One region of the Weizmannia sp. FSL W8-0676 genome, then DNA from elsewhere that is predicted to be linked to it. Evidence: riboswitches for the same ligand, from Rfam matches in the RefSeq annotation. Region 1 holds a riboswitch; each other region holds the start of a gene.
What was found. Region 1 has a riboswitch for S-adenosylmethionine ahead of NST20_RS02730 (methionine biosynthesis PLP-dependent protein). Riboswitches for the same ligand answer to the same signal wherever they lie in the genome.
Positions count from the first base shown of each region.

Region 2: another riboswitch for S-adenosylmethionine. It lies ahead of metK (methionine adenosyltransferase); the one in region 1 lies ahead of NST20_RS02730 (methionine biosynthesis PLP-dependent protein).
Region 3: another riboswitch for S-adenosylmethionine. It lies ahead of NST20_RS13470 (sulfite exporter TauE/SafE family protein); the one in region 1 lies ahead of NST20_RS02730 (methionine biosynthesis PLP-dependent protein).

Region 1 is NZ_CP151954.1:569,659-572,941, reverse strand. Features, by position in the region: gene NST20_RS02730 (methionine biosynthesis PLP-dependent protein) at 1-1,088, opposite strand, end outside; SAM riboswitch class I at 1,166-1,285, opposite strand; gene NST20_RS02725 (ABC transporter permease) at 1,394-2,533, opposite strand; gene NST20_RS02720 (ABC transporter ATP-binding protein) at 2,524-3,283, opposite strand, start outside.
Region 2 is NZ_CP151954.1:2,188,273-2,191,555, reverse strand. Features, by position in the region: gene NST20_RS10770 (DNA mismatch repair protein MutT) at 1-113, shown strand, start outside; gene pckA (phosphoenolpyruvate carboxykinase (ATP)) at 132-1,718, opposite strand; SAM riboswitch class I at 1,895-2,043, shown strand; gene metK (methionine adenosyltransferase) at 2,188-3,283, shown strand, end outside.
Region 3 is NZ_CP151954.1:2,722,652-2,725,934, forward strand. Features, by position in the region: gene nfsA (oxygen-insensitive NADPH nitroreductase) at 1-41, shown strand, start outside; gene NST20_RS13465 (amino acid permease) at 284-1,618, shown strand; SAM riboswitch class I at 1,930-2,037, shown strand; gene NST20_RS13470 (sulfite exporter TauE/SafE family protein) at 2,192-3,082, shown strand.

The sequences.
Region 1 (3,283 bases):
TTGGCAAAAGCTTTTTCAATATCTGCAATCAAATCGCGGTCATCTTCAATTCCGACTGAAAAGCGCAAAAGGCAGTTGTCCACGCCCGAGGCAATCCGTTTTTCTTCCGGAATGTCGGCATGCGTCTGTGTAGCCGGGTAAGTGATAAAACTTTCCGTCCCGCCGAGACTTTCGGCAAATGTAATCAGAGACAGGCCGCGTAAAAACGGGTCAATCCATGATTCTTCTTTTACACGGAAAGAAAGCATCCCGCCGCGGCCCGGATATAGCACATCTTTTACATCCGGATGCGCGCTTAAAAAGGCCGCCACAGCTTTTGCATTTTTTTCGTGTTTTTCCATCCTAAGCGCCAGCGTTTTCATGCCGCGCATCAGAAGCCACGAATCAAACGGACTGAGGGTGGCGCCGGCACCGTTATGGTACAGAAAAAGCTGCTCGCAAAGTTCAGCACCCTTTGCCACGATCAGACCGGCCAGCACGTCGTTATGCCCGCCAAGATATTTCGTCGCGCTATGGACTACAATATCAGCGCCTTCTTTAATCGGCTGCTGCAAAAGCGGGGTGTAAAAAGTATTGTCTACAATCAGCAGGATTCCGTGCCTTTTCGCAATTTCAGCCACTGCGCCGATATCCGTCTGCTGCATGAGGGGGTTTGTCGGCGTTTCGAGGAAAATGGCTTTCGTTTTCGGGGTGATTTCTTGTTCAATATTTTCCGGGTTGCACGTATTCACGTACTTACAACAAAGCCCCCATTTTTTATATCCCTGCTCCAGCAGGCGGTAGGTGCCGCCATATAAATCATCACTCACAATCCACTCATCGCCGGCCTGGAACAAAGATAAAACAGTGAAAATCGCAGCCATGCCGGAACTGCACGCAAACCCGCGGTCCCCGCCCTCCAGATCCGCAATCGCTTCTTCAAGCAACTGGCGCGTCGGGTTGCCGGTACGGGAATAATCGAAACCGGTTGACTGCCCAATGCCTTCGTGGCGGTAAGCGGTAGAAAAATAAACAGGCGGGTTCACCGCACCTGTCACGCGGTCACTGCGGTTTCCGATTTGTGCAAGTTTTGTTTCTGTATGATACATGATGGACACTCCCTCACTTAAAATCAAAAAGCCTTCTCCAATAAGAAGAAGGCCATTCCTTTCGTGCATGAACCATCTTCTTATCTTTCAAGTTATGATCCCATAACTTGCAGGACTTAGCACCTTTTCAACGCGTAAAAGCATTGAAGGTTGCTGAGGCTTCATCGGGCCATTCCCTCAACCTCTCTTGATAAGAAAACACCAATATGAAATTTGCCATCAACGCCGCAAAAGAAATTACACAACGAACCTAAAAATTGCTTACGTTCAATTTATCCCTTTTTTTCGGATTCGTCAAGCTTTTTTTAAATTTTGTTTTTCTTATGGATAATCCATATGGTGAGAAAATAAAACAGCAAAGATGAAAGGAGAAGCGTAATGACTCCGTCTGTAGTATTGATATACTCATTCCTGAATTTTGCTGCACTTTCTCCATTCACTATATTCGGCACATCCACAAATGTAAAAGGGATGATATGCATAACAGCATACAACTTTGTCTTAAATCCGCTCATCATTTCCTCAAAACAAAAACAAGCCACCAAAACGAGCATCAGAAGCAATTGATTTCGAATAAAGGTATTTAAAAACTGCGTGAAAACAGAAATAAATAATAGAAGACATAGGATTAGTAAAAGCGATCTGCCCAAAAACCGGGCAATTGAAATCCACAATACTTCTGTCCCGTTTAAATTGATCGCCACAGGGTACTTCCAACTCCCCAAATGGCTTATGATGCTACCAATAATGAGCGCAACAACCAGGATAACAATCGTGATGGCAAGGCTGTAAACAAATGAAGTGAAGATTCTCGCATCCAATATTTTCTTGAGCTTCACTGGCAAAACATTTACAAAATGATTAATACCGCCTTGTTTATCTCTTGTTGAAATATCACCAATTAAAACTGCAATGAGAAGAGGCATTAAGAACGGGAATACGTAAAAAAGAATACGATATGTAAAGTTAATACCCGGGGTTTCGAACGACTCTATTACCGGATGAATATTTTGTTTAAGCAGAATGGTATTGAGCTGTATTGCTTTTTCTGTCTGCGGAACAATTTTTTTATTACCAAAAACAATTGTTCCGGCATTAATCCCAGCAATTAATTTTTTATCTAAAGCGATCTGCAATTTCAGTTCTTGCTTCCAATCCCCTGCTTCATGAGCTTGTATTTGTTCTGTACGAAGGCGTAACTCCTCCTGCAAACCCGCAAGTGCTTTCTTCTTTGCTTCACTCTTATTTGGATTTGATTCCATGTGTGAAATGGCATTTTCCAGTGAGGATTTGTTATCCTGATATTCATTGAGCGGGTCCATTCTCTTTGCTCCCACGAAAGTAATTGCAAACAAAATGAAAACAATCAAAATAGCAGCAATAAAAACAGTCAAATTTTTTTTATTTCTAATGAATCGCAATGTCTCTAATTTGATTAGCCCCATTTATCTTCACCTTCGTATATTTCCTCATAAATTAGTTGGCTGCCTTTTTGCCCTATGAAAAATGATTTAAATTTCATGTCTTGTTCGAATGCCTGATTTACCACAAAGGAGCTTTTACTCGAATCTATCTCCGCCCATACTTCATTGGCTGTGGCATTTTTAATTTCTTCATCTTTAAATAGGGAAAGAACTTTATCCGCATCATTCCCATTCTCTAACTTAATGATGATGTATTTATTAAAGTCCGGATTATTTTTTCTGCTTTCGTAAACCATTCTTCCTTGCTTTAAAAAGATGACACGATCACATAATTCATCAACATTGTTCAGAATATGGGAAGAAAAAAATACAATTTTATTTTCATCTCTAAGTTGCTTAATGGATTTGCTTATCAGTTTAATATTGGATGGGTCCAGCCCATTCATCGGCTCGTCCATCAATAGCAAATCACAAGAACTGATCAAGCACATCCCAAATAGCAGCCTTTGCTGCATGCCAAGCGAATATTTTGAAACCCTTTTGTCGATATAGGAACCCATGCTTAATTTTTCAATAACAGCGCCACATTCTTGTTTGCTCTCCCATAATCTTTGTACAAGTTTTAAATGCTCTCTCCCTGTTAAATTTGGATACAATACTGTATGGTCTTGCAAAAAAAATATTTTTTTAAGGATTTTTTCCCGATGCATTTTATAATTCATGCCGTAAATACTAATTTCGCCTTTTGAAGCAGGAATCAGGTTGGATATC
Region 2 (3,283 bases), 1.6 Mb from region 1:
ATAACCTGGAATGGCTCAACCTTCACGAGGCTGCGGAAAAAATGGCCGGCACCCACCACCAATGGGCACTGCAGGAAGGAATCAGCGCCGTCCAGGCAAGTACCTGGTTTTAGCCGGGCTCCCGCTTATGCTTAAATAAGCGGGCCGCCGAGTTTTTCAATATCATCCGGCACTGATGAAAATTGCCGGAAATTTTCTTTGAACCGGGTTGCAAGTTCGAACGCTTTTTCACGGTAAGCCTGCTTGTCCGCCCATGTATCTTGCGGATAAAGGACTTTCTCCGGCACCCCTTCAATACGGGCCGGGATGTGCAGCCCGAAAATATCATCCTGCCGCGTTTCCACATTTTTCAGTTTGCCGTTTATCGCAGCCCGGACCATGGCCCTCGTATAGCTTAATTTCATGCGGGAACCGGTTCCGTACGGGCCGCCTGTCCAGCCGGTATTGACCAGAAATACCTGGACGTTGTGCCTGCCAATTTTCTCTCCGAGCATTTCCGCATAAACGGCGGGCTCAAGCGGCAAAAACGGCGCGCCGAAGCAAGTGGAGAACACAGCTTCCGGGCGCGTGACGCCGCGTTCGGTGCCGGCCAGTTTGGAAGTGTAACCGCTCAAGAAATGGTACATGGCCTGCTCTTTTGTCAGCCTGCTGATCGGTGGCAGGACACCGGACGCATCAGCCGTCAGAAATATAATGGTTGACGGATGGCCGGCCATGCCGGAACGGGCAATATTGCCGATGTTTTCAATCGGGTAAGCAGCCCTTGTATTTTCCGTCAGTGCATTGTTGCCATATTGCGGCCTACGGGACACCGGATCTACGACTACATTTTCAAGTACGGTCCCAAACCGGATTGCCCGGTAAATTTGCGGTTCTTTTTCTTCTGTAAGCCCGATGCACTTTGCATAGCATCCGCCTTCAATATTGAAGACGCCGCTGTCGGACCAGCCGTGCTCATCGTCCCCTATAAGCGCGCGCTCCGGATCGGCGGAAAGTGTCGTTTTCCCGGTCCCGGACAAGCCGAAAAACAGGGCCGTATCGCCGTTTTTCCCGGTATTGGCGGAGCAGTGCATGGGAAGGATGCCTTTTTGCGGCAGCAAATAATTCATGATGGAAAAAATGCTTTTTTTCATTTCGCCTGCATATTCCGTTCCGCCGATCAGAATCATCCGGCGTTCAAGTGAAATCATGATGAACGCTTCGGAATTCGTGCCGTCAAGCGCCGGGTCTGCTTTAAACAGCGGCGCGGAAAGAATGGTAAATTGCGCATCGTGTTGATTGAGTTCCTCCGCATCCGGCCGGATAAACAATTGATGCGCGAATAAATTATGCCAGGCGAACTCATTCACGGTCTGGATCGGAAGGCGGCTTTTTGGATCGGCACCCGCAAAACCTTTAAACACAAAAATTTCGTCTTTCCCTTTTAAATGCCGGATCATTTTTTCATAGAGCCTGTTGAACACGCCGGGAGATACCGGCTGGTTGATTTTGCCCCAGTCGACACGGTCTTTTGATTCGGAGTCGACGACAATAAATTTATCTTTCGGCGACCTTCCTGTGTATTTTCCTGTTGTAGCAGAAATGGCCCCTTCCGTTGTCAGCACAGCTTCTTTCCGTTCAATAATTTTTTCCATTAATTGCGGCACGGAAAGCTGCATGCGCACATTTTCCCCCGACAACAAAAACTTTAAATCGTCAGAAGCGCCAATCAGATCCATTTTCATAAACCGCCCCTTTGAATAACTTATTTCGCTTTAAACGATATCAGTATAACATATTCATCCGTTTATTACATACTTTTTCCCGGGAAAAATGCAGGGGGCAAAAGGGCAAATGGTGAAAAAAGCATTGACAGCGCCTGCTAAATTGCGTATGATTTTACTTTGAACGGATACTCTTATCCCGAGCTGGTGGAGGGACGGGCCCGATGAAACCCAGCAACCCGCCTCTGGAACAGGCAATGCGCTCGCAACGCAGCTGCCGCTTGACTTCCAGGCAAAGGTGCTAACCTGCAGCAAGGAATGTTTCCTTGAACGATAAGAGTGAAAGGCGCGATTGATTGAAGTCAAAACCTTTCCACTCATATGAATGGGAAAGGTTTTTATTTTTGGCTTTGTACTTAAAATGAATCGAGTTTAGGGTATGAGTACCGTTTTCAATATGTAACAATATAAGGAGGAAAAGCGGATGTTAAAAGGACGGCATTTGTTCACATCGGAATCGGTGACGGAAGGCCATCCGGACAAAATTTGCGACCAGATTTCCGATGCCATTTTGGATGCCATTTTAGAAAAAGACCCGAATGCCCGCGTTGCCTGCGAAACTTCCGTCACGACAGGGCTCGTGCTCGTCACGGGGGAAATTTCCACCAATACATATGTGGATATTCCGAAAGTGGTGCGCAAGACCATTAAAGAGATTGGCTATACGCGCGCGAAATACGGGTTTGATGCGGAAACCTGCGCTGTTTTGACATCGATTGACGAACAGTCCGAGGATATTGCGCGCGGCGTTAACCAGGCTTTGGAAGCCCGCGAAGGCGGGATGAGCGATGAAGAGATTGAGGCAATCGGAGCCGGCGACCAGGGCCTGATGTTCGGGTTTGCCTGCAATGAGACAGAAGAGCTGATGCCGCTTCCCATTTCGCTTGCCCACAAGCTTGCCCGCCGTCTTGCTGAACTCCGCAAACATGAAGTGATCCCGTATTTGCGCCCGGATGCGAAGACACAGGTGACAGTTGAATATGATGAGAACAACCAGCCTGCCCGGATTGATACAATTGTCATTTCAACGCAGCATAATCCTGACATCAGTTCCGGGCAAATTCAGGGGGATATGAAAAAATACGTCATTGAACCGGTTGTGCCGGCAGACTTACTCGATGCGGATACAAAGTATTTGATTAATCCGACCGGCCGCTTTGTTATCGGCGGCCCTCAAGGGGATGCCGGGCTGACCGGCCGCAAAATCATTGTCGACACGTACGGCGGATATGCACGCCACGGCGGCGGCGCATTTTCCGGGAAAGACCCGACGAAAGTGGACCGTTCCGCTGCTTATGCCGCCCGCTATGTTGCGAAAAATATTGTTGCGGCCGGCCTTGCGGAAAAATGTGAGGTACAGCTTGCGTATGCGATCGGGGTGGCGAAGCCCGTTTCCATTTCCATCGATACGTTTGGGACTGGAAAAGTTCCGGAAGAAGTGCTGATCGAGGCGGTTGAAGCCCATTTTGACCTGCGCCCGGCCGGCATTATCAAAATGCTCGACTTGCGCCGCCCGATTT
Region 3 (3,283 bases), 1.2 Mb from region 1:
TGAAGGAATTTGTAGAACGCCAAGGGTTTGATAAAAAGTAGAGGGAGCTGGCGCGTATTTTCCTCTGCCCGTCCCGGGGCACAAACTTAAACAGAACGGCGAGATACTACAATGAATGGTGTCCCGCTGTTTTTACATTTTACTTTGGTGAAATATGGATGCATCTGCCATCCGGCGATTCCATTTTTTTGTATATCAATATTTCCTTTTTTCTGCTAAAATAGAATAAATGCTTTAGCACTGAAAAGCGTTTATCTAAAAAAGAAAAGTGAGATTGATAGAAATGGAAAAAAACCAACATCATTTGCAAAAAGGCTTGTCACCAAGGCATGTCCAGTTCATCGCATTGGCCGGGATGATCGGAACCGGCATTTTTAAAGGCAGCTCCGATACCGTCAGCCTTGCCGGCCCGAGTGTTGCCGTTTCTTACCTGATCGGCGGCGCGCTTTTATTCATTGTCATGTCAGCGCTGGGGGAAATGGCGCTTGTCCACCCCGGCCTCAACGTCCAAAATCTGATCCACAAAGCGTTCGGCAGCCGGGTTTCTTTCATTATTGGCTGGCTGTACTGGATCAACTGGGTCATTGTTACAGTCGTGGAACTGCTTGCAGCCGGGAGCTTCCTGCAATTCTGGGTTCCCCACGCGCCATTGTGGCTGCTCAGTTTGCTCTGCGCCGCTTTCATAGTCGGCATCAATTTAACTGAAGTGAAGTACTACGGCGAATTTGAATTTTGGATTGCCGGCATTAAAATCATCACATTGATCGTTTTTATCCTGCTTGGCGCGCTGATTTTATTCGGTTTATTCCCCGGGACATCTTCCATGCTGTCCAACTATACAGCGCACGGCGGGTTTTTCCCGAACGGGCTTCACGGTACGTTCAGCGCTTTTCTGATCGTGATGTTTTCATACGGCGGCGCGGAACTGATCGGCGTTACCGTTTCGGAAACGAAAGACAGCGAAAAAGTGCTGCCGCGTGTCATTAAACAGACCGTTGTCCGCGTCATGCTTTTTTATATTTTGCCCATCCTGATCATTTGCGGCATTATCCCGTGGAACCAGGTTTCTTCCGTGGAAAGCCCGTTTGTGCAGGTGTTCAGCCGCACCGGGATCCCCGCTGCCGCCCATGTGATGAATTTTGTGCTCTTGACGGCCGTTCTTTCTGCCGCCAATTCCGGCATTTATGCCACTTCGCGCACACTGTTCAACATGGCGCAATCCGGAGAAGCGCCGCGCGCCTTTTTAAAAATTTCCCGGAAAGGCGTCCCGCTCACCAGTATTTTGCTGACCTCACTGTTTATTTTAGCCGGCGTGATTCTGGCCTATCTTACGCCGGATGAGGTCATCAGCTATTTGATGACCATCCCGGGATTTACCGTCGTCCTTGTCTGGATCGCCATCTGTGCAGCCGAACTGCGGCTCCGAAAGTCGTATGAAAAATTGCCTTCCTTCCGTGTAAAAGGGTACCCTTTCATGGTCTGGATTGCACTGCTTGCACTGGCAGGCATTTTCCTGTCTTTTTTGCTGGGCGGCGGCAACCCGATTGGTACAAGCATCTGCCTCGCTATTTTAATCGTGCTGGTCGTCCTGTCACTGAAAATCAAAGCAAAGGAATAGGCTTGTGTTGATAAAACCGGTTCCTTTGGACGGGAAGGGGACAGGCACGGGTGGATAGCGCGTATCAAACTGCCAGAATGGGCGGGACCGCTAACCCGGTTGGACTATTGAATAGAAGCAGCCATAATGCCCCCGCGCATCCTAAAACAAGCTTTTTAACACCAATCCGGCGTAAAGAAAAAACTCCCGACACAGCGTAATCTGATGGGGAGTTTTTTCTTTATCCCCCCATTCGTATAAATCCTATAAAAAAACTTGCAATAATTATATTGACTTCCATTTATTTTCTGATAAAATTTTAAACAACAAATCACTTATCAAGAGCGACGGAGGGATCTGGCCCAATGAAGTCCGGCAACCTGCAGCGAGCAGCAAGGTGCCAATTCCAGCAAAATGGGTACCATTTTGAAAGATAAGCGCTTATCCTTTACTCGCTGTCTTTCCGTAAAATGGCGGAAAGATTTTTAATTTCTGCAAGGCCGGCCGTTTGACCCAGGATAGACCCTGATGCGTATAATCCCTCTACATCAGGATGAATCAAATTTATGGATGAAGAAAGCGGGGAACATGAACATGCAAAAATTAATTGTCTTAGCACTTGTCGGCCTTGCCGCACAATTGGTGGATGGATCTCTCGGAATGGGTTACGGGGTGACTTCTACCTCACTCCTCTTGGCTTTCGGAATTGCGCCGGCTGTCGCATCAGCTTCTGTGCATTTGGCGGAGGTTTTTACAACGGCGGCTTCCGGGGTCTCTCATATGAAATTTGGGAATGTCGATAAAGGGATCATTTGGAAACTGGTTGTACCCGGGGCTGTCGGCGCCTTTCTCGGGGCAACCGTTCTCAGCCATCTTCCTGCAAGCACATTAAAACCGTACATTTCTATTTTTCTGATCGCCCTTGGCCTCTATATTCTTATCCGGTTTCTGATCAACGCGCGCGGGGCGTTGAAAGTTAAAAAGAAGACCGGGTCAAACGTATTTTTCATCCCGCTCGGCTTTGTCGCAGGATTTTTTGATGCAACGGGGGGCGGCGGCTGGGGCCCTATCGCCACACCGGCTTTGCTGTCCAGAAATGACATCGAACCGCGGAAAGTGATCGGCTCGGTAGATACAAGTGAATTTGCCGTATCCCTGGCGTCAAGCATCGGTTTCCTTTTATCCCTCGGCGCTATGCAGATTAACTGGATCTGGACGATCGCCCTCATGCTTGGCGGCCTGATCGCCGCACCGATTGCAGCCTATCTGGTTAAAATTTTGCCGGCTCATTTGCTGGCTGTCATTGTCAGCGGCATGATTGTGTTCAGCAACGTGCAAACTTTATTAAAAATGGCCGGCGCCGGAAGCGGGTGGTACGGCGTTACCTATACAGCCATTGTGGCAATATGGGCAATCCTCATTTTCTATACAATCAGAAAACACAAGCGGGCAGTTGCCAGCGCCAGCGTAAGCGTCGCAGAATAAGGAACATGTTCGGGCAAGGGATCCATTGCCCAAATTGTTTTTTTAAAGCCGTTTTTGACAATAAACGGGCTGAGGCGTTTCTATGCGAACGAACAACGCCATTTTTGCTTCCTTTATGCAGATGCCCTCTATGTGAAGGAAAGCGGCCCCGTTTTTCCACCTAAACCAGCCATTCCTTAACCAGGCACCGGCAAAAATGAT